Regions from separate parts of the Massilia sp. LXY-5 genome, predicted to be linked through region 1. Evidence: predicted binding sites of a transcription regulator. Region 1 holds the regulator's gene; each other region holds the start of a gene.
What was found. The regulator LexA, encoded in region 1, represses DNA repair genes until DNA is damaged. The targets are predictions, from matches to a motif close to ACTGTATNNNNATACAGT.

Region 2: the regulator LexA is predicted to act here: its motif matches at 1,999-2,016, upstream of ACI48I_RS05750 (PA0069 family radical SAM protein).
Region 3: the regulator LexA is predicted to act here: its motif matches at 3,265-3,282, upstream of ACI48I_RS04520 (error-prone DNA polymerase).

What each region holds. Positions count from the first base shown of each region.
Region 1 covers NZ_JBNNEH010000002.1:363,324-370,794, reverse strand. Annotated here, with positions in the region: gene ACI48I_RS05135 (inorganic phosphate transporter) at 1-981, opposite strand, end outside; gene ACI48I_RS05130 (DUF47 domain-containing protein) at 1,006-1,632, opposite strand; gene ACI48I_RS05125 (replicative DNA helicase) at 1,716-3,101, opposite strand; gene rplI (50S ribosomal protein L9) at 3,218-3,670, opposite strand; gene rpsR (30S ribosomal protein S18) at 3,707-3,997, opposite strand; gene priB (primosomal replication protein N) at 4,033-4,326, opposite strand; gene rpsF (30S ribosomal protein S6) at 4,357-4,752, opposite strand; gene lexA (transcriptional repressor LexA) at 4,984-5,619, shown strand; gene ACI48I_RS05095 (sel1 repeat family protein) at 5,670-6,530, opposite strand; gene ACI48I_RS05090 (tetratricopeptide repeat protein) at 6,493-7,359, opposite strand; gene ACI48I_RS05085 (cystathionine gamma-synthase family protein) at 7,367-7,471, opposite strand, start outside.
Region 2 covers NZ_JBNNEH010000002.1:501,021-508,491, reverse strand. Annotated here, with positions in the region: gene ACI48I_RS05760 (gamma-glutamylcyclotransferase) at 1-96, shown strand, start outside; gene ACI48I_RS05755 (hypothetical protein) at 253-702, shown strand; gene ACI48I_RS05750 (PA0069 family radical SAM protein) at 808-1,935, opposite strand; gene ACI48I_RS05745 (tRNA-uridine aminocarboxypropyltransferase) at 2,042-2,665, opposite strand; gene ACI48I_RS05740 (NADPH-dependent FMN reductase) at 2,695-3,261, opposite strand; gene ACI48I_RS05735 (hybrid sensor histidine kinase/response regulator) at 3,343-5,556, opposite strand; gene ACI48I_RS05730 (hypothetical protein) at 5,556-5,795, opposite strand; gene ACI48I_RS05725 (dienelactone hydrolase family protein) at 5,847-7,115, shown strand; gene ACI48I_RS05720 (esterase/lipase family protein) at 7,248-7,471, shown strand, end outside.
Region 3 covers NZ_JBNNEH010000002.1:229,237-236,707, reverse strand. Annotated here, with positions in the region: gene ACI48I_RS04525 (glycosyltransferase family 4 protein) at 1-5, shown strand, start outside; gene ACI48I_RS04520 (error-prone DNA polymerase) at 65-3,232, opposite strand; gene ACI48I_RS04515 (hypothetical protein) at 3,426-3,698, shown strand; gene ACI48I_RS04510 (Pls/PosA family non-ribosomal peptide synthetase) at 3,816-7,471, shown strand, end outside.

The DNA of each region.
Region 1 (7,471 bases):
GACTGCGGACATGAAGGCGGCCGCCGGAATCGTGAACACCCAGGCCCAGACGATGCTGCCGGCCACGCCCCAGCGCACGGCCGAGGCCTTTTGCGCGGAACCCACGCCGACGATGGCGCCGGTGATGGTGTGCGTGGTCGAGACCGGGACGCCCCAGAAGCTCGCCATCAGCAGCGTCATCGCGCCGCCGGTTTCGGCGCAGAAGCCGCCGACCGGTTTCAGCTTGGTGATCTTCTGGCCCATGGTTTTCACGATGCGCCAGCCGCCGAACAGCGTTCCGAAGCTGATCGCCGCATAGCAGGAGATGATGACCCAGGCCGGCGGATGGGCGTCGTTGACGCTGACGTAGCCGGCGGCGATCAGCAGCATCCAGATGATGCCCATCGTCTTTTGCGCGTCATTGCCGCCGTGGCCGAGCGAGTAGCCGGCGGCGGAAATCAGCTGCAGGCGGCGGAACCAGACGTCGACTTTGCGCGGCGTCGATTTCACGAAGATCCACGAGACCAGCAGCATCATGATCGAGCCGAGGATGAAGCCGAGCAGCGGTGCGACGACGATGAACACCACGGTCTTGATCAGGCCCGCCGAGACCAGCGCGCCGGTGCCGGTCTTGGCCACCGCGGCGCCGACCAGGCCGCCGATCAGGGCGTGCGAGGAGGAGGACGGGATACCGTAATACCAGGTGATGACGTTCCAGACGATGGCCCCGACGAGTGCGCCGAAGATCACGTAATGGTCGACGATGCTGGGGTCGATGATGCCCTTGCCGATGGTTTGCGCCACCTTCATGTTGACGACGAAAATCGCCACGAAGTTGAAGAAGGCTGCCATCGCCACGGCCGACTGCGGTTTCAGCACGCCGGTCGACACGACGGTCGCGATCGCGTTCGCCGAATCGTGGAAACCGTTCATGAAGTCGAAAACCAGTGCGAGCAGCACCAGCAAACCCAGCACGTAAATGCTGATGTGAAGAGAATTCATAGTTATTCTTCTTGTACGAGCGCGTTACGCGTTTTCGACGATGATGCCTTCGATGATGTTCGCCACGTCTTCGCAGCGGTCGGTGACGGTCTCGAGGATCTCGTAGATCGCCTTCATCTTGATCAGGTTGCGCACGTCCGGCTCGTCGCGGAACAGTTTGCTCATGGCGGCGCGCATCACGTGGTCGGCGTCCGATTCGAGACGGTCGATCTCTTCGCAGATGGCGACGATCTTCTGGGCATTGCCCATGTCGTGCAGCAGGCCGACGGCTTGCTGGACCTTCTCGCAGCAGGCCAGGCACAGCTCGGCCAGGCGCTTCGCTTCCGGGGTGACGGCGTGCAGGTCGTACAGGGAGACGGTCTGGGCCGCGTCTTCCATCATGTCGAGGATGTCATCCATGCGCGTGATGAGCTTGTGGATGTCGTCGCGGTCGATCGGGGTGATGAAGGTCTTGTGCAGCAGGTCGACGGTGGCGTAGGTAACTTTGTCCGCCTGCTTTTCGATGCTCTCGACGGCATGCGTGCGGTTTTCCAGGTCGTCGAAGTTGGCCATCAGGCCGACCATCTCGTGCGCACCCTTCACGCACAGCGCAGCGTGCTGGTTAAACAAATCAAAAAACTTGCCCTCGGTGGGCATGAGGCGTCCAAACATTAAAGGTTCTCCGTGTAAAAACTCTTGGGACTGCGAGGAACCGCCGCGGGCCTATTCGCACGCGCCGGCAACGCAATATCGGCTTAATCGCCCTGGTAGACGGCGAGGTTACCGCTGTAGTTACCAAACTTGGTGTACTGGCCGATCCAGGTCAGGCGGATCGCGCCGATCGGACCGTTACGCTGCTTGCCGATGATGATCTCGGCGGTACCTTTATCGGGCGAGTCGGGATTGTAGACCTCGTCGCGATACAGGAAGATGATCACGTCCGCATCCTGCTCGATTGCGCCCGATTCGCGCAAGTCGGACATCACGGGACGCTTGTTGGGGCGCTGTTCCAGCGAGCGGTTCAGCTGCGACAGCGCGATGACGGGACAATGCAGTTCTTTCGCCAGGCCCTTCAGGGAACGCGAGATCTCCGAGATCTCGGCCGCCCGGTTGTCGCCCGGCTGGCTGCCCTGCATCAGCTGCAGGTAGTCGACGATGATCAGGCCGAGCTTGCCACACTGACGGGCAAGGCGGCGCGCGCGTGCGCGCATCTCGATCGGGTTCAGCGCCGGCGTCTCGTCGATATACAGCTGGGCGTCGTTCATCTTCTGGATGGCGTGCGTCAGGCGCGGCCAATCCTCGTCGTTCAGGCGGCCGGTACGCAGGCGGTGCTGGTCGAGCTGGCCGACCGAACCGAGCATACGCATGGCCAGCTGGGCGCCGCCCATTTCCATCGAGAACACGGCCACCGGCAGGCCCGCTTCGATCGCGACGTTCTCGCCGATGTTCACGGAGAAGGCGGTCTTGCCCATCGATGGACGGCCGGCCACGATGACGAGGTCGCCCGGCTGCAGGCCCGAGGTCATGCGGTCGAGGTCGATGAAGCCGGTCGGCACGCCGGTGATCTCGCCCTGGTTTTCGCGCGAATACAGTTCGTCGATGCGCTCGACCACCTGGGTCAGCAGCGGCTGGATCGGATTCCAGCCCTGGGCCCCCCGGGCGCCGGACTCGGCAATGGCGAAAATCTTCGATTCCGCCTCGTCAAGCATCTGCTTGACTTCCTTGCCTTGCGGATTGAACGCATTGCCGGAAATTTCGTCGGCGACCGTGATCAGTTTGCGCAGGATGCCGCGGTCGCGCACGATCTCGGCGTAGCGGCGGATGTTGGCGGCGGAGGGCGTGTTCTGCGCCATCGCATTCAGGTATTGCAGGCCGCCCACGTCCTCGGCCTTGCCGAGCGAGACCATGGCCTCGTAGACGGTGATCACGTCGGCCGGCTTGCCGCTGTTAATCAGGCGCACCATCTGTTCGAAGATGATGCGGTGGTCATAGCGGTAAAAGTCGTCCGCGTGCATGAAGTCGGCAATGCGGTCCCAGGCCGCATTGTCGCGCAGCAGGCCGCCGATGACGGACTGCTCTGCTTCGATGGAATGCGGGGGAATGCGCAGCGATTCGATCTGCGGATCTGCGGGGGTATTCATGGCGGGCATTATACCTCCTCCGTCATACCGCTGAAATAATTGGGGAGAATCTGGCAATAAAAAAGCCGGGCAAGCCCGGCTTTTTCTTTTAAACAACAGCGTGCTGCGTGCTGTGCTTAGGCAGCTTCGCCCACGACAGCGATCGTGATTTCCACGACGACGTCGGTGTGCAGCGCGACGGCAACCGGGTGCTCGCCGGTGGTCTTCAGCGGGCCGGTCGGCAGGCGCACTTGCGCCTTTTCGACTGCGAAACCTTGCTTGCTCAGGGCTTCGGCGATGTCGAAGTTGGTGACCGAACCGAACAGACGACCGTCGACGCCGGCTTTCTGGGCGATGCTGATGGTCATGCCGTTCAGCTTTTCGCCTTGGGCTTGCGAAGCGTTCAGCTTTTCAGCAGCAGCTTTTTCCAGCTCGGCGCGCTTGGCTTCGAACTCGGCCTTGGCCGATTCGGTGGCGCGGCGGGCCATCTTTTGCGGGATCAGGAAGTTACGTGCGTAACCGTCCTTGACCTTGACCACGTCGCCCAGGTTGCCGACGTTAACAACTTTTTCCAAAAGGATAACTTGCATATTTTTCTCCAGGATATTCTGATCTGTACGACGGGATTAACCGTGGTGCAGGTCGGTGTACGGCAGCAGCGCGAGGTAGCGTGCGCGCTTGATCGCGGTGTCGACCTGGCGCTGGTAGTGCGCCTTGGTGCCGGTCAGACGTGCAGGCATGATCTTGCCGTTTTCCTGGACGAAGTCCTTCAGGGTGTCGACGTCTTTGTAATCGACCTGTTCCACGTTTGCAGCGGTGAAGCGGCAGAACTTCTTGCGCTTGAACAGCGGGTTCTGCTGTTTGCGCTTGAGTTTTTCTTTGGCTTTGTTTTTGTCGAACTTTTTACCGAATGCCATTTGAGGCTCCTGTATCTAAATGGTGGCCGCTAGTCTTAAGCGGCGGCACTAAAATCAATGATGTGAAACACCAGGGCTTTACTGTTGCGATTCTTCCTGGCCAAAAATCCCGTGAACTGGTGTGCGGCGCCCAGTTCTGCGCTGGCGAAGCGGCCCGAAATTTCTCCCGCGGCGAACGCGGCAATTTCGAACTCGACCAGCCTGTCCACCCCTGCCTCGACCTGCTGCGAACTGTGCATCAGGATTGCCGAGACGACCGGCACGCCGGCGGGGGTATAGCGCAGTACGTCGCGTTCAGCAATCGTCGCGACGACTTGTAACTGGTTCACTGCGAGTTCACGATTCCTGGCAAGAAAAATTTAGGCAGCAGCTGGGGCCGGGGCTGCAGCGGCCGCTGGGGCTTCTGCGCGGTGGCTCTTGGCTGCGTCTTCGCGCTGGACCGACTTCATCATTGGCGATGGAGCGGTTTCAGCTTTCTTCATCTTCACGGTCAGGTGACGCAGCACGGCATCATTGAACTTGAATGCGGTTTCCAGCTCGACCAGGGTCTCGTTGTCGCACTCGATGTTCATGCAGATGTAGTGTGCCTTCGGCAGCTTCTGGATCTGGTAAGCCATCTGACGACGGCCCCAGTCTTCGACGCGATGGATGTTACCGCCGCGTGCGGTGACGCTGGCCTTGTAACGCTCGATCATCGCCGGGACTTGCTCGCTTTGGTCCGGGTGGACGATAAAAACGATTTCATAATGACGCATGCAACACTCCTTGAGGACGTTTAAACAAATGCCCACCTCGGCGTCAAGACGAGTGTGGGAAGGGAAAGCCGGCAATTATAACGCGGATGGCATGAAGGCGCAATCTCCCGCCGGCGTCGCCCCGGCGCGACACCTTGCTCGACAGGAAATGTTAAAAAATGAGGATTTCCCTTGCATTCGCCGAAATACTGTACAAAAATACAGTCTGAATCATTAACCTGTGGCAGATCCATGCTCAAGCTCACTGCAAGGCAACAACAGATCCTTGAACTGATCAAGGAAGCGATCGACAACACCGGCTTCCCGCCGACCCGTGCCGAGATCGCGAAAGAATTGGGCTTCAAATCGGCCAACGCCGCTGAAGAACACCTGCAGGCCCTGGCCCGCAAAGGCGCGATCGAGATCGTCTCGGGCACCTCGCGCGGCATCCGCCTGATCGGCGCTTCCCTGCCCGATCCGGTGCCGACCGTACCGGCCGCCCTGCTGATGTCGCTGCCGCTGGTCGGCCGCGTCGCTGCGGGCTCGCCGATCCTGGCACAGGAACACGTCGAAGCCACTTACAACGTCGACCCCGCCATGTTCGGCGCGCGTCCCGATTTCCTGCTGAAGGTGCGCGGCTGGTCGATGCGCGACGCCGGCATCATGGATGGCGATTTCCTCGCCGTCAAAAAGATCGACAGCGCCAAGAACGGCCAGATCGTCGTGGCCCGCATCGGCGAAGACGTCACCGTCAAGCGCTACCGCAAGACCGGCGAGACCATCGAACTGCTGCCGGAAAATCCGGACTTCAAGGTCATCCGCGTGGAGCCGGGCGACGATTTCGCGCTCGAGGGCCTGGCGGTGGGATTGATGCGCAGCTGGCATTAAGCGCGGCTGGGTATGAAAAAGCCGCTGACGCGGCTTTTTTAACGTCGGCGTTATTTGTTGGCCTGGCTATAGTTGTGCTTTCGCGCCTCGATGTCGCGCGCGCGCTCGGCCGAAGGACCGCCCTCGATGATGGCGTTGTGCTCCTTCACATAGGCCCCTGTCGCGCTGCGCCAGGCTGCGACATCGGCCAGCACCAGCTTGGCCGCGACTTTCGCCTCTTCCGACAGGTTCTCCTGCACCTGGGTAAGATGGGTTTGCGCGCGCTCCGTCTCGGCGGCATTCATCAGCTTCACGATGTCTGCCGGAATGCGCTTTACCAGCGGCGAGGCTGCATTCAGGTTTTCCACGAAACCGTTGTAGCAGCTCTGCCAGCTTGCAATGGCTGCCGATACGCGATCGATCTCGTCGCTCTGCTTCGATATCGCGGGAATGCGCGGTGCGGGACAAGCATATTTCCCGGTTTTCAAGTCGCTACCGTCGTAGCCGCTTAACCAATAATCGATGTCGGCCCGCCGTTCCGTGCGCTGTTGCATGACGACGAGCGAGCTGGCCGCCACCGCATTGCCTTTCGCAGCGGCTTTACGGAACCATGCCTGGGCCTTGGCCTCATCCACGACGCCGGCTTCGCCGTACCAGTACATCTGGCCCAGGTGTTGCTGTGCATCGGCATTGCCGGCATTTGCCAGCCTGGTGTACAAGGTCAGGGCTTCCGTATAGCGCTTCTGCTCGAACAGCGTGTTGGCGGAAGCGAGATCGTTGGCGGCAGCAGCGGGAAGGCTGACAAACAGGAAGGCAGCGTACAGAAGTTTTTTCATGGCGGTAACGAAATGAGCAGGGCCCATCATACTGCGAGAAGGGCCGCCACTCAAAGGATCACTTGCCGGTCGTGATGCGCGTGTTCGTGCTTCCATGCAAACGCATCTCGTTGTCGCGCACGTTCCGAATCGTGTCCAGTTCCAGCTGACGCTTGCGCCGCAGGTTCTCCTCTTTCACGAATGCCTGGGTCGACTTCTCCCAGGCGTCGCGCTGGGCTAACGTCGCGTCGGCTTGTGTTTGGGCATCGAGGATGATCTTGCGGTAGGTCGGCTCGATATGGGCACGCACGCGCTCGAACTCCGCGGGGCTCATCATGTCGAGGACGTCTTGCGGGATCACTTTGCCCGGTGGCATCGCGGAATTGAAGTTACTGACGAAGCCGTTGTAGCAGGTCTGCCATGTTGCAACAGCTGCGCGGGTGGCCTCGATCTCCTCATTGGTCTTCGACAGGACGGGAATCGCCGGCGCTGGGCAGGCGAATTTTCCCGAGCGTAGCTCTTCACCACGATATTCGCTCATCCAGTAAGCGATTTCCTTCTCGCGGGTCTTGCGCCGTTCGAGGATAGCCAGCGATTCCTTTGCGTCGGGGACGCCTGCCGCCGCGGCTTTGCCGATCCATTCGCGGGCAGCGTTCAGATCTTGCGCCGTACCGTCGCCATACCAGTACATCTCGCCAAGGCGGAATTGGGCTTCGGAATTACCGGCGCGCGCGGCCTTGGTAAACAGCGGCAGGGCCTTCGCATAATCCTTGGCTGCCAGCAGGCGATTCGCGTCAGCGAGATCGTCTGCGCTTGCACTAAGGCACACGAAAAGTAAGGAGAGTACATAACGGCGCATGGAATCGTCCTGTCGGAAATATTGTAGGCCGATCATAAAACCGTAATGTTTTAAAGGCAACGCATTCTGCGTGCACATGCGTTGCATTTTTACATCATACGTCCAGTGCGACGCGGAAATCCTCCAGCAAATCGTCGGCATCCTCGATGCCCACCGATACCCGGATCAGCGACTCGGCAATGCCCATGCTGGCACGGCG
Region 2 (7,471 bases), 140 kb from region 1:
CTTCTGGAACTGGCCCGGGCGCTGCGGGCGCTGGGCAAGCATGACGCGCACGTGTTCGAGATCGAGCGCCACCTGATCGACGCGGCCCGATCGTGAGTTTCCAGCCGGCGTCGTGACCCCGGCCCAGGGCGCCGCAGCCTCGCGGCGTCAACTCTTCCGGCACTTTCCTGAACCTTCAGGGTCGAACATCGGTCGTTCGAACAGCTGTCCTCGCGCCAGAGGACGGTCCGATTACGTTCACCAGGAGAGGCCATGTCCATCGACCGTCGCATCCTCGCCATTCTCGGAGCGCGGCTTCCCGCGATCTTCGACCTGATCCCCCGCGGCCCATTGAGTCTCGCCGCACTCAATGCGCAGCTCCTTCCAGCGCACGAACTGGGCGCTGCCATTGCCGCCGAGTTTGCGCATACCGCGTGGCAGGCCGATCGCTTCGGTCTCGACCCCGCGATCGCATTCATGGACCTCGACGATTGGTGCCCTACCCGTCCAAGGCCACCCAGGCTGCCGCCATGGTGGGGGCCACATCGCGGTCTGGGACCGCACCCGGAGCCGTGGAGTCAGGAATCGCATGCCGACTTCCACATCGGCTTTGCCTCCCGGCTTGCCTGGGCGTCGAGCCAGATCGATAGTCCCGCACTGCGCGAATCGTTCGACAAGGCGATCGAGCGCTCCATCGAGGCGATCGATTCCGGCACTCCCTGAAGCCGCAGCGGCACCCGCTATTGCGCATGGTTCGACGCTTTGCGGCGCCCACATCGCAGATACACGCGGGCGCCACGGCGGGTCCGATGGCCCGCCGCCCCCTCGTCAAAACAAATCCAGCTGCGCCGCCCCCTTCGCGCCCGCCTTGCCGGTCGCCGCCGGCACCACCAGCGGCCGCCGGAATTGCGATGTATCGAGCCGCTCGAAACGGCTGCCCAGCTTCCCCAGGCCCAGCCGCTCGACGGTCTTCGTAAAACGCTGGCGGATCAGGTCGGCCCAGACGCCCTCGCCCTGCATGCGCTTGCCCCAGTCGCTGTCGTAATCCTTCCCGCCGCGCATCTCGCGCACGCGGTTCATCACGCGCTGGGCACGTTCCGGGAAATGGGCTTCGAGCCATTGCTGGAACAGCGGATTGACCTCGAAGGGTAATCGCAGCACGACGTAATGGGCGCTGACGGCGCCGGCATCGCGCGCCGCTTCCAGGATGCGCTCGATTTCCGGTTCGGTGACGAAAGGGATGATCGGCGCCACGCTGACGCTGACCGGGATGCCGGCCTCGGTCAGGGTGCGGATCGTGCGCAGGCGCCGCGCCGGGGCGGCGGCGCGCGGCTCCAGGGTGCGCGAGATTTCCGAGTCGAGCGTGGTGATCGTGATCGCGGCACAGGCCTGGCCCTTGGCCGCCATCGGGGCCAGCAGGTCGATGTCGCGCTCGATCAGCGAGGACTTGGTGATCATGCCGACCGGATGCTGGCATTCGCTCAGCACCTCGAGCACCTGGCGCGTCAGGCGCATCTCGCGCTCGCAGGGTTGATAGGCGTCGGTATTCACGCCGATGGCGATGTGCTCGGGCTTGTACCCCGGATGCGCCAGCTCGCGCCGTAGCAGCTCGGCAGCGTTGACCTTGGCGAACAACCTGGTCTCGAAATCGAGCCCGGGTGAGAGGCCGAGATAGCTGTGCGTGGGACGGGCGAAACAATAGATGCAGCCGTGCTCGCATCCGCGATAGGGATTCAGCGAGACCTTGAACGGGATGTCGGGCGAGGCGTTGCGCGAGAGGATGCTCTTTGCGACTTCGTCCGTCACCTGAGTCTTGAAGCGCGGCGCATCGCCGGGCTCGATCCCGGCGTCCCAGCCGTCGTCGAAACCCTCGCGGCCGTTGACCTCGTACCGGCCTTGCATGTTGGATACAGCGCCCCGCCCTTTCGACACCGCGAGCGGACGCGGCGGCAACATTGGCTGCTCGGCACTGTATTCCCGGTCAATTGTTCGTTCGCGCAGTTCCACTGTGCACCTCATACTGTATGTTTATACAGTATGGTACGCCCGTCAGCGCCTGAACTCAAGCGTGCCGTGTGCGCGCCGCGTCCAGGGGCACGAAAGCGGCCTGTTGTTGCACAAAACCGTCAAACGCCTCCAATAAGGGCGCAACGAGCGCCATGTCGCCGCCGACCTGGCCCAGCGCGTAGGCGGTGGCCTCGAGGGTCGAGAGCTGGTCCGGGGCGTGCGCCTTGCGGATGCGGTAGTTCGAGGCCGGCATCTCGCTCAGGGCCAGGCGCGGCAGGCGCTGCAGGGCCGGGGTCAGGTGCAGCATCTTGCGGCTCTTGCGCCAGGTGGCGTCGAGCACCACCAGGCGCAGTTCCCCGGGCGGGGGCAGGCTGGTGGCCGGGGCCGCGGGCGCGTCCGGCGTCTCCGGATACAGCAGCACGGGCCGGCGGCCATCCGCATGCAACAGCGCATCCAGCTCCAGCGGATCGAAGGCTTCGCCGACCGCAAGCCGGCTGCCGGCAACGCACAGGTGCAGCAGGCGCGCGCTGTTCTTGGCGTTCGCCACTTCGAGCGGATGCTGCAGGATCAAGAGCCCGGCCGCGGGCGACACCGGCCGCACCCAGGCGCAGATGCAGGCCGATTGCGCGCGCAGGCAGGCCGCGCAGCCGGCGCGGCGGGGAGGAGAATCGGGCGTCATCGGTCAGCGCGCAAAAGGCGCCGATTGTATCAGCCGGCAGATGTGCGCAGCGGCGCCAGCGCCCCGCTCCAGGCCACCACCTGGTCGAGCATGGCGGTCAAGGACTGACCATGGTGCGCGGCCGGCTTGAAGGTGGCGAAATTCTCGAAGTCAGTGAACAGCGACAGCATCACCTGCCCGCGCACGTCGGCCACCATCAGTTCGCCCATCACCAGGCGCAGGCTTTCGACGGCGCGCACGCCGCCGGCGCTGCCGTAGCCGACGAAACCGGCCGCCTTGTTGTTCCACTCTTTATAGAGGAAGTCGATGGCGTTCTTCAGCGCGCCCGAGGTGCCGTGGTTATACTCGGGCGTAACGAAGACGAAGCCGTCGAACTGCGCGATCTTGTCGGCCCAGGCGATCGTGTGCGGCTTCGAATACTGGCCCATCGAGGGCGGCACCGGCTCGTCCAGCAGCGGCAGCTTGAAATCCTGGATATCGACCAGCTCGAAGCTCGCATCGCTGCGCTGCGACGCCGCGTCCATTACCCAGCGCGCCACGTCGAGCGCCTTGCGCCCCGGACGGGTACTGCCGACTATCACCGCCACCTTGACCATGTCCGTCTCCTCAAGTGAAGAACAACCCGTGCTCATTCTAGTCAGGTCGCGCAGCGGCCGGCGCCGCTTTGCCCCATACAACTATTCCTGCGCGACGAGGCCGCCCAGCAGGCGCACGGCCTGGGCGATGTCGTAGGGCTTGGCCAGGATCGGCACGTCAGGCAGCGCCACCTGGCGCTCGGTATAGCCGGTCGCCAGCACCACCGGCAGCTCGGGCCAGCGCCGGCGCAGGGCGCGCGCCAGGTCGATGCCGCTCAGGCTGCCCGGCATGACGACATCGGAAAACACGACATCGACCTGCAGTCCGGCGTCGAGCAGCGCCAGGGCGGCGTCGCCGCTCTCGGCCATGCGCACCGTAAAGCCGGCCTGGCGCAGGCCGCCGGCGACGGCTTCGCGCACCAGCGGGTCGTCTTCGACGAAGAGCACGCTGCCGCTCTCCTGCCGCAATACCGCCGGCGCCTCCGGGACAGCCGGGGCCGGGGCCGGCGCCGCATCCGCACGCGGCAGGTAGATGTGCACCCGCGTGCCGCGCCCCAGGGCGCTGTCGAGCGTGAGGAGCCCACCGGCCTGGGCCGCGAAGGCATAGGCTTGCGGCAGGCCGAGCCCGGTGCCCTGCCCCGGCGCCTTGGTCGTGTAGAAGGGGTCGAGCGCGTGCGCCAGCACCTCGGGCGACATGCCGGCGCCGCCGTCGACCACGCTCAGGTGCAGGTAGTCGCCGGGCGCCAGGCCCTGCGGCGGCGTGTCCAGGGCGACATTGCGCGCGATGATGCGCAGCACGCCCCCGCCGTCCATCGCGTCGCGCGCATTGATTGCCAGGTTCAGCAGCGCCAGGTCGAACTGCAGCGGTTCGACCGTCACCGGCCACAGGTCGGGCGCGAAATCGGTGTCGACCGCGACCGCCTCGCCCACGCCGCCCCGGATCAGCTGCAGCGCGCTTTCCAGCTGCAGCTTCGGATCGACCGTCAGCAGCCGCCCTTCCTGCACCCGGCCGAAGGAGCCGAGCTGGCCGGTGAGCTTGGTGGCGCGCCCGACGGTGCGCTTGCAGGTGTCGATCAGGCCTTGCAGCTTCGGATCCCTGGCCAGCATCGCGCCCAGCTGCAAAGCGGTGGTCAGGGTTTGCAGCAGGTTGTTGAATTCGTGGGCGATGCCGGCCGTCAGGCGTCCGAGCGATTCCAGGCGCTGGCTTTTGAGCAAGGCGCCCTGCGCCTGTTCGGTGGCGCGGATCGCCTCGTTCACCCGCTGTTCGAGCTCGCGCTGCGAGCGCCGGATCTGTTTACTGGCTTCCGTCATGCGGCGCGCCACGTTGTCGATCTCTTCCAGTCCGTGCGGGTGGTAAGTCACCTCCTCGCCGTTGCCGAGGCGGTCGGCGCAGCGCCCCAGGTATTCGATCGGCGCCGTTGCCCGGTTCGCGAACCAGCGGCCGGCCGCCAGGGCCAGCACCAGCAGCACGGCCATGATCGCGGCCAGGAAAGCGGCGGCCCTGATCGGTACCTGGCGGATCTCGGCCGTGGGAATGCTGATCAACACCTTCCAGCCCGTGTTCGGCACCGTGCTGGCCAGGGCGCGCACCGGGATGCCTTCGAGCGTCTCGCCGTCGAACATCAGGGCGCCGTCGCCAGCGGCGATGCGCCTGCGCGTGTCTTCACGCAGCAGCGTGCCGACATACCGGCCGGGGTCGCGCGAGCGCGCCACGATGCGGCCGTTGCGGTCGGCCACGGAGGCGATCCAGGTGCCCGGGAAATGCTGGCGCACCAGCAATTGCTGGACGATGCCGACGTGCAGGCCCAGCAGCAGGTAGTAGCGCACCTGGCCCTCGATGCGGACCGGCACCTGCATCATGAAGTCGTGGCGGCGCACCGGCGGCGCATAAAAAACATCGGAGACCAGGGTGCCGGCCGCGCCGAAGCGCTCCACCAGCGCCGGCAGGTTCGATGGGTTGCGCCCGGGCACTACGCTGCCGAACGGGCGCCGGGTGTTGAGGACGGTCTTGCCGTCCAGGTCCAGCAGGATCGCCACCGCGCCGACGCCCTCGGCGGCCCGCTGCGCATGCGCATAGAACTCGGCCATGTCGCCGGCGGCCAGCGCGGGCGACGCGGCCAGGGTGCGCAGGATACCCTCCTGGTGCCGCATTTCGTTGTCGATGAGCAACGCGAACGCATGGCCGGTTTCCGCCACGCTGCGCTCCTGGTCTTTTTGCTGTTCCACGTAGACATACGCCACCGCCAGCGCCGCGCCGATGAAGGCGGGCACCAGAATGGCGACCACGAGGAGCAGTAGCCGGTTCCGGAATCGCATCACATCTCCCTATGACGACGGGCGCGTTCTGGGGCGCCCGTTTGCGCTCCGGCAGCGGCCGGAGCGACAGCTGAAAAATCTGCAATATTTCCTTTTAAATCATGCTCCTGCAGGCGTTTGAGGTCCCGTTCAGCCTGTTCAATATGGACATAAATAAACATCTTAACCACACACAAAAATTTAGCTCTGGAATTGCCGAAACGGATATTGCCCTCGACTGTCGAGGTGCCTAGAATCAATTCATTCCGATCAGCAATTCTGTCACACCGGCAGGCATTCCAGAGTCTCCCATGTTTAGAGTTCGCCCCACCGTTCGCAAGATCACCGCCGCCCTGCTCGCCGCCATGGCCATGTTGCCAGGGATCGCGATCGAGCAGGAACTCAAGCTCGACTACCGGATGAACGAGCAGATCGTACAGGTGCCGGCCGGCGATGAAAACCGCGCGATGCTGGAGACGACCGTATTCCGCCCGAACGGTCCCGGACCGTTCCCGCTGCTGGTCATCAACCACGGCAAGGACCCGGGCCGTCCGAGCGCCCAGCCGCGCGACCGCTTTTATCACATGGCCGCGGCGTTCGTGAAGCGCGGCTATGCGGTGATGGTGCCGATGCGCCAGGGTTTCGCCAATTCGACCGGGCGCTACCGCGACCGCGGCTGCGACATGAAGACCAACGGCTACCTGCAGGCCGAGGACATCCGCTCGACCCTCGAGTTCGCACGGGCCCAGTCCTGGGTCGACGGCGCCCACATCGTCGTGGCCGGCCAGTCGTATGGCGGCCTGGCGACAATGGCGCTCGGCACCCAGGACCTGCCCGGCGTGCGCGGCCTGATCAATTTTGCCGGCGGCCTGCGCGACGACAGCGACCGCTGCGCCTGGCGCTCGGCGCTGGTGTCGGCCTTTGCCGAATACGGCGCCAACAGCAAGGTGCCGAGCCTGTGGATGTATGGCGAAAACGATTCGCTGTTCGGGCCCGATCTGGCGAACCGCCTGCACGAAGCCTATGCCCAGGCCGGCGGCAAGGCGCGCCTGGTCGAATTCCCTTCGTTCAAGCGCGACGCCCACGGCATGCTCGCCAGCCGCGACGGCGAAAAGATCTGGCTGGACGACACGATGCGCTTCCTGAAGGGCGTCGGCATGCCGACCGAGGTGCTGTACGACGTACCCGCGCCGCCGACCCCGCCGCGCACCGATTTCGCGAAAATCGACGATATCGAGGCCGTGCCCTTCCTCTCGGAAAACGGGCGCCGCGCCTATGCCGACTACCTGACCAAGATGACGCCGCGCGCCTTTGCCGTGTCGCCGTCCGGCGCCTGGACCTGGGCCGAGGAAGGCGAGGCGCCGGATGCGCGCGCGCTGGCCACCTGCTCGGCCAAGAGCACCCAGCCGTGCAAACTGTATTCGATCGACGACTATGTGGTCTGGAACGGCAACCGCGTCGACGCCGCCGAGAAGGCCAGCATGACGGCCTCGATCGCGGCGCCGGCCGATCCGAACGCGCCGGGCGCGGTGGGTGGCAGCGCCGTACCGGCGGCCAAGGCGGCCCCGACGGCACAATAAGCCTTTCAGTCAAGCCGGCGGCGCACTCATCCGTTGCGCCGCCGGCGTCTTTCTTGCGCGGGCTCGACTTGGCGCAAACGCTGCAGCCCTGCCCGCTCCGACAATGAGGCCATCGCCCCTTCGGAGTGCTCCATGCGCCTGTCCCGGATCCTGTTCGCCACGCTGTTCATGGTGCTAGCCCAGCTGGCCCTGCTGGACGGCAGCGCCCGCGCCGCCAACAACGATCCGGTCGTGCTGGTGCACGGTTTCCTCGGCTTCGGTCCCGACCAGTTTCCGCGCAGCGGCTTCCTGTACTGGGGCGGTTACGGCGACCTCGCCGCCCACCTGCGCACCTACAAGGGCCCGCACACGGTCTT
Region 3 (7,471 bases), 130 kb from region 1:
GCTGAATTCGCGCCGGCCCCTTCGGCCGCGGCCAGTCCGGGGCGGCGGCGGGGCAAGGCGCCGCTCAACAAAAATCCCGGCTCCCCGTCGTCAGCCTGCCCAGCAGATGCGACATATCCACCAGCCGCTTTGCCACCAGGTGTTTCACTTGTCCCTGGCTCTGCCATATCCCGTACACCCCCAGCAGGTTCGCGCCCAGCACCTCGCGGCGCTGGTGTTCGACCAGGTCCGGCCAGACGATCACGTTGACGTTGCCCGTCTCGTCTTCCAGCGTCAGGAACAGCACGCCCTTCGCCGTCCCGGGCCGCTGGCGCACGGTCACCAGGCCGCAGCCGCGCGCGAGCTGGCCGTCGGCGTATTCGTTCAGCACCGATGAAGGCATGAAGCGCTGCGCCAGCAGCTGTTTTCTCAGCAGCGCGACCGGGTGGCGTCCCAACGTGAGCCCTTGCGCGCGGTAGTCGCCGACGATCTCGTCGCCCTCCGAGGGCGCGGCGAGTTGCGGCATCTCTTCCTCCGGCGTGGTCGGGCGCAATAAATCCTTGTCGGGCACGGCGCCGACCGCCTGCCACAAGGCCTCCCGCCGATGGCCGGCGAGCGATCGTAAGGCGTTGGCGCCGGCCAGCACCTGCAGGTCGCCGCGATCCAGCCCTGCCCTCCGCGCCAGGTCGGACACGCTCTCGAAAGGCCGGATCGCGCGCGCGTCCTCGATGCGGGCCGCCGCCTCGCGGCTCATGCCGCGCTGGAGCGAGAGGCCCAGGCGCACGGCGGGCTGGCGCGTCGTATCGTGGAGTTCTTCCAGCGTCGATTCCCAGCCGCTGATGGCGATGTCGACCGGGCGCACTTCGATGCCGTGGCGCTGGGCGTCCTGCACCAGCTGCGAGGGCGAGTAAAAACCCATCGGCTGGCTGTTCAGGAGCGCGCATAAAAACGCCGCCGGCTCATGGCATTTCAGCCAGGAGCTGGCGTAGGCGAGCAAGGCAAAACTGGCCGCGTGCGACTCGGGAAAGCCGTATTCGCCGAAGCCCTGGATCTGGCTGAAAATCGCTTCGGCGAATTCGAGCTCGTAGCCGCGTTCGAGCATGCCGCGCACGATGCGGTCGTAATACTGTTCGAGTCCGCCCTTTCTCTTCCAGGCCGCCATCGCGCGCCGCAGCTGGTCCGCTTCGCCGGGCGAGAAGCCGGCGCCGAGGATCGCGACCTGCATCACCTGCTCCTGGAAGATAGGCACGCCCAGCGTGCGCCCGAGCGCGAGCTTCATCTCCTCGCTCGGATAACGCACCGGTTCCAGGCCCTGGCGCCGGCGCAGATACGGGTGCACCATGCCGCCCTGGATCGGGCCGGGCCGCACCACCGCCACCTCGATCACGAGGTCATAAAAAACGCGCGGCTTCATCCGCGGCAGCATGCTCATTTGCGCGCGCGATTCGATCTGGAAGACGCCGACCGTGTCGGCCGCGCAGATCATGTCGTAAGTCGCCTTGTCGTCGGGCGGGATGTCCTGCATCTCGAACAGGCTCCCGTGGCGCAGGCTGACCAGCTCCAGCGCCCGCCGCAGCATCGACAGCATGCCGAGCGCCAGCACGTCGACCTTCATCAGGCCGAGTTCTTCGAGGTCGTTCTTGTCCCACTGGATGACGCTGCGGTCGGCCATGGCCGCGTTCTCGATCGGCACCAGCCGGGAGAGCTTGCCCTGCGCGATGACGAAACCGCCCGGGTGCTGCGACAGGTGGCGCGGGAAGTTCAGCAACTGCGTGGCCAGGGTCGCCCACTGGCGCGACAGCGGCGCTTCCGGATCGAGGCCGGATTCGGCCAGGCGATTGAGCAGGTCGGCCTTGTTGTCGAACCAGCGGTGGCTTTTACAGACCTTTTCGATGATGCCGAGATCGACCCCGAGCGCGCGGCCGCTGTCGCGCAGCGCGCTTTTCGGGCGGTAGCTGATCACGACCGCCGCCAGCGCGGCGCGGGTGCGTCCGTACTTGTTGTAGATGTACTGGATCACCTCCTCGCGGCGCTGGTGCTCGAAGTCGACGTCGATATCCGGCGGTTCGTTACGCTCCTTCGAAATGAACCTTTCAAATAAGAGATTCGCGCGCGCCGGATCGACCTCGGTGATGCCGAGGCAGTAGCAGACGGCCGAATTGGCGGCCGAGCCGCGCCCCTGGCACAGGATGTTGTTCGAGCGCGCGAAGTGGACGATGTCGTAGACGGTGAGGAAGTAGTGTTCGTAGCCCATCTCGCCGATCAAACCCAGCTCGTGCTCGATCTGGGCCTGCACCCTGGCCGGGATCCCTTCCCTGAAACGCCGGTGGGCACCGATATAGGTTTCGGCGCGCAGGAAGCTCGATGCCGTGTGCCCTGTCGGCACCACTTCGTTCGGGTATTCGTAGCGCAGTTCGTCGAGCGAGAAAGTACACAGGGAAGCGATACGCAGTGTCTCATCGAGCGCTTCGCGCGAATAGATGTTCGCCAGGCGCAGGCGCGCGCGCAGGTGCTGCTCGGCGTTCTGCGCCAGGCCATAGCCGCATTCGGCCACGGGCTTGTTCAGGCGCGTGGCGGTGAGCGTGTCCTGCAGCGGCTTGCGCGAACGGACGTGCATGACGACGTGGCCCAGCGCCACGATCGGCAACCGGTGCTGCCAGCCGACTTCCTCGATCGTGACCCGGTGCGCATCGTCGAAGGCGCGGTGCAGCAGCACCAGGCCGAGCCAGGCGCGATTGGGGAAGTGTTTTGCCACCCACGCGGCCTGCCCGTGCAGGCGGTCGACGTCCTTGGGCTCGTGGCCGGGATAGTGCGGCAGCAGGATCGCCAGGCAGTCCGGCATGCCTTTCAGGTGCGCGAATTCCGGTGGCGGATCGGCGATGTCGTCGGGCGTGAGGAAATAGGTCCCCTTCTCGCTGCGCGTACGTCCCAGCGTGATGAACTCGGACAGGTTGCCGTAACCGTTGCGGTTCTGGGCCAGCAGGATCAGCGACAGGGCCGGGTCGCCCCCTGGGTGGCGCAGGTGAAAATGGGCGCCGACGATGAAGGGCATGCCCGCCTTCTTCGCCTCGGCATGCGCCCGCACCACGCCGGCCAGCGAACATTCGTCGGTCAGCGCCAGCGCCGCATAGCCGAGGCGCACAGCCCGCTCCACCAGTTCCTCGGCGTGCGAGGCGCCTTGCAGGAAGCTGAAATTCGACAGGCAAAACAGCTCGGCGTAGTCGGGTAGATGAGCGGGCGGCGCAGATGACATCGGCAAGTCGGATTCTTGTGAGTTCACAAACTACTGTATAAAAACACAGTATAACCGACGAGGTCAACTTGGCAATAATTTCCGTGCGAATACTAAAAGGTCCTTGCACGGTGTTCAACTGGGACATTTTGCCCCAATGCACGGCGATTGCTTTTGAGTAAAATGATCAGCACCTGCGGCGACGCCACCTTGCATGGCAGTCGCCGAGGTTCTCTCCTCTCATCTGCATCAGGCTCACACCATGGATTGGTTCCCTATCGTCGCCGGTACGTTCAAGGTCATCGTGCCATGCACGGGCATGTTCTTTGCCATCAAGTGGCCTTACGAACAAGGGAAGAAGGGGAAGGAGATGGACAAGCGTGCGGTGCTGTGCGCGGCCGGCAAGGTTGCCGCAGTCTTCGCGCTGGCGCTCCCTGGCGTGGGCTCGTCACCGTCTTCCTCGTCAGGAAGTTCGGTTTGGTCATGACTTGAGTGATTCCTCGGCGGGCCATTCAAGGCAAGCGCCCCTGCAGGCGGCGTGGCGCTCCGGATTTTTGCGTACAACGGCCTTGCTTAAATCCAACTTCAGCCCTATCTGGCCTCGATGAACAACCCCATACCCGCAACGCGGCACCCCGACGTCCTGTACGGCCCCCACCAGCCCGAGTTGCTGCGCAACGAAATCCTGGCTGACCTGCTGGAAGCCAGCGCGCGGCGCGCGCCGCACCAGTGGGCCTTCGTCTCCGGCGCACGCCGGCTCAGCTACCGCGAACTCGACGAGCAGGCCAGCCTGGCCGCGTCGCGCCTGATCGACTCAGGCATCGGGCCGGGCGATATCGTCGGCCTGTGGATGCCGCGAGGGATCGAACTGTTGATCATGCAGGCCGCAATCGCCAAAACCGGGGCCGCCTGGCTACCGGTCGACGAAGACACGCCGGCCGAGCGCCTGCTGGTATGCATGCTTGATGCCGGTTCGCCGGCGCTGGTTACGAGCGAACAGATGCGCGAGCGGGTCGGCAGCGGCCTCGGCTGTGATTCCCAAGCCATCCACATGGCCGAGGACCTGTTGCTGCCCGCAGCGGACGGATACGTGTTGAAGCGCCGCGGCGTGGTCCCGGGAAGCGCCCCGGCCTATGTGATCTACACGTCGGGCTCGACGGGCAAGCCGAAAGGCATCCTGATCGACCAGCGCAGCATCTGCCACTTTCTGCGCAGCGAGAACGAAGTGCTGGGCGTGCGTGCCGACGACTGCGTCTACCAGGGCTTCTCGGTCGCCTTCGACATGTCCTTCGAAGAGATCTGGATTTCCTACCTGGCCGGCGCCACGCTCTGGCTCGGGCCCAAGGAAACCGCAGGCGATCCGGAAGCGCTACCGCGCCTGCTGGCGGAAAACGGCGTCACCGTGCTGCATGCGGTGCCGACCTTGCTGTCCCTGTTCGCCGACGACGTGCCCGGCCTGCGCATCATTAACCTGGGCGGCGAGATGTGCCCGGAAGCGGTGGTGGAGCGTTTCTCGAAGCCCGGCCGCATCATGTTCAATACCTATGGCCCGACCGAAGCGACGGTCTCGGCCAGCCTGGCGCGCATGGAACCGGGGCGCTCGATCACCATCGGCGAACCGCTGCCGAACTACGGCCTGCTGGTGATCTCGACCGAGACCGACAAGGGCCTGCGGATCCTGCCGCGCGGCGAAACCGGGGAACTGTGCATCACCGGTCCCGGCCTGTCCGCAGGCTACCTGGGGCGCCCCGACCTCACTGCCGAAAAATTCCTGCCCAACCCATGGGCCTCCGGCAGCCACGACGATCGCCTGTACCGCACCGGCGACCTGGCGCGCATCGAGCCGGACGGCCAGGTGGTATGCCTGGGCCGTACCGACGACCAGGTCAAGATCCGCGGTTTTCGCGTCGAACTGGGCGAGATCGAAGCCGTGCTGGCCCAGCAGGAAGGCGTCGGCACGACCGCCGTATTGCTGCGCAAGGACGAGGGCATCGACCGCCTCGTCGCCTATCTGGTGCCGGCCCAGGGGGCGACCGGCGAGCAGCTGGCGTCCGCCACGCTGCGCAAGGCACTGTCCGGCCGCCTGCCGCCGTATATGGTGCCGAGCCAATTCGAAGTCCTGGCTGTCATGCCGCGCCTGACCTCGGGCAAAATCGACCGCAAGGCCCTCAAGGCCATGGCCCTGAGCACGCCGCTGCCGGGCGACCCGGCCGGATCGGACACGCCGGAAACACCGGGAGAGCAAGCCTTGTTCGCGGCCCTGGCCCAGCTGTTCCCGGGCCAGACGATCCGGCGCGAGCAGGACTTCTTCTCCGACCTGGGCGGCCACTCCTTTTTTGCCGCACGCCTGGCAACCGCCCTGCGCCGGGACCCGCGCTTTGCCCACCTGACGGTGCGCGACATCTACGAGCAGCGCCGGATTGGCGCGATCGCGTCGAGCCTCGATCAGGGCGCGGGAACGGCGGCGGAGGAACCCGACTGGACCCCGCCGCCGGCGGCGCGCCGCTGGCTGTGCGGCCTGGCCCAGCTGGCGACCGTGCCGGTGCTCGTGACGCTGCGGATGGCGCAGTGGCTGGCGCCCTTCTTCACTTACCACTACATGACCGGCGACGCGGGCGACAGGATCCCGCGCGCGATCGCGGCGGCGATCGGCGTGTTCCTCCTAGCGACGATCATGGAGTTCGCGTTTGCGATCGGCGGCAAATGGCTGGTTGCCGGCCGCCTCAAGCCGGGTTCGTATCCGCTGTGGGGCAGGACCTACTTCCGCTGGTGGCTGGGCGACCGCCTGATCGAGGCGGCACCGACTTACCTGCTGGCAGGGTCCTCACTGTATACATGGTGGCTGCGCCTGCTGGGCGCGAAGATCGGCCGCGACGCCGTGATCGGCTCGATGACGGTGCGCGTGCCGGAACTGCTGCATGTCGGCGACAATGTCAGCATCGGCAATGCCGTCAATGTCGAGAACGCGCGCGTCGAGCGCGGCCGCCTGCTGCTGGGCACTGTCGTGCTCGAGGACGACGCCTTCGTCTCGTCGTACGCCCTCCTGGAGGGAAACACGCGCGTGGAGCGGCGCGGCCACCTCGAGGGCCAGTCGGCGCTGCAGGACGGGGCGGTGGTGCCCGCGAACCGCGTCTGGAACGGCTCGCCCGCACGCGACGCCGGCGCCTTCGACCCATCGGCGCTGCCGCCGCGTCCGCACACGAGCCGGCTGCGCCTGGCCGGAGAAGCGCTGTTCTTCATATTCGGCATCCTGCTGGTGGCGACGCTGTTCTTCATGCCGGTGTTCCCGAGCTTCGTGCTGATCGACTGGTTCGACGAGCGCGGCACCCTGGCCTGGCTGCCGGCGAATTCAATCCAGGCGCAGTTGGTGCGCTATTTCGTGCTGGCCCTGCCGGCCAGCGCGGTGCTGATTTTGATGACCGTGCTGGTGTCGGCTGCAATCCGCTGGGGCTTCCTGCCGCGCATCCAGCCGGGCCGCTTCGCCGTTCACTCGAACGCCTACTGCAAGAAGTGGCTGGTCAGCCACATCCAGGAGTCGAGCCTGAACGTCCTTCACGGCATCTACGCCACGGTGTATGCGCCCTTCTGGTACCGCCTGCTGGGCGCCAAGGTCGGACGCGATGCCGAGATCTCTACCGCGCTGGGCGTGGTTCCGGACATGCTGACACTGGGCGACGAGACCTTCATCGCCGACGCCGTGATGCTCGGTGACGAACATATCGACGGCGGCTGGATGACGATGGAACCGACCGTGGTGTCGAATCGTTCGTTCGTCGGCAACGGCAGCTACATCCCGGACGGCACCATCCTGCCGGAGGGCGTGCTGGTGGGCGTGCACACCCACGCTCCGGCCAACGAGCGCATGAAGGACGGCGACACCTGGCTCGGCTCGCCGCCGATCCACCTCCCGGCGCGCGAACAGGTGAGCGGCTATCCGGAACACCTGACTTACCGGCCGTCGCCGCTGCGCCGCCTCGGCCGCGCACTGGTGGAAGCCTTCCGCATCGTGGCGCCGCACGCCCTGGTGATCGCCGTCGGCTACACGGTGGTGCTGGACCTGATGCCGGTCGCCGGCGCCGGGCACTGGGCCGAAGTCATTTCCTACCTGGCGCTGATCGGTCTCGCCTACGGCATCGGCAACTACCTGTTCGTGCTGGCCTTCAAGTGGGTGCTGGTGGGACGCTACCAGAAACGCGCGGAGCCGATGTGGACGCCCTTCGTATGGGTGTCCGAAGGCGTAACGAATATGTACGAAGGCAT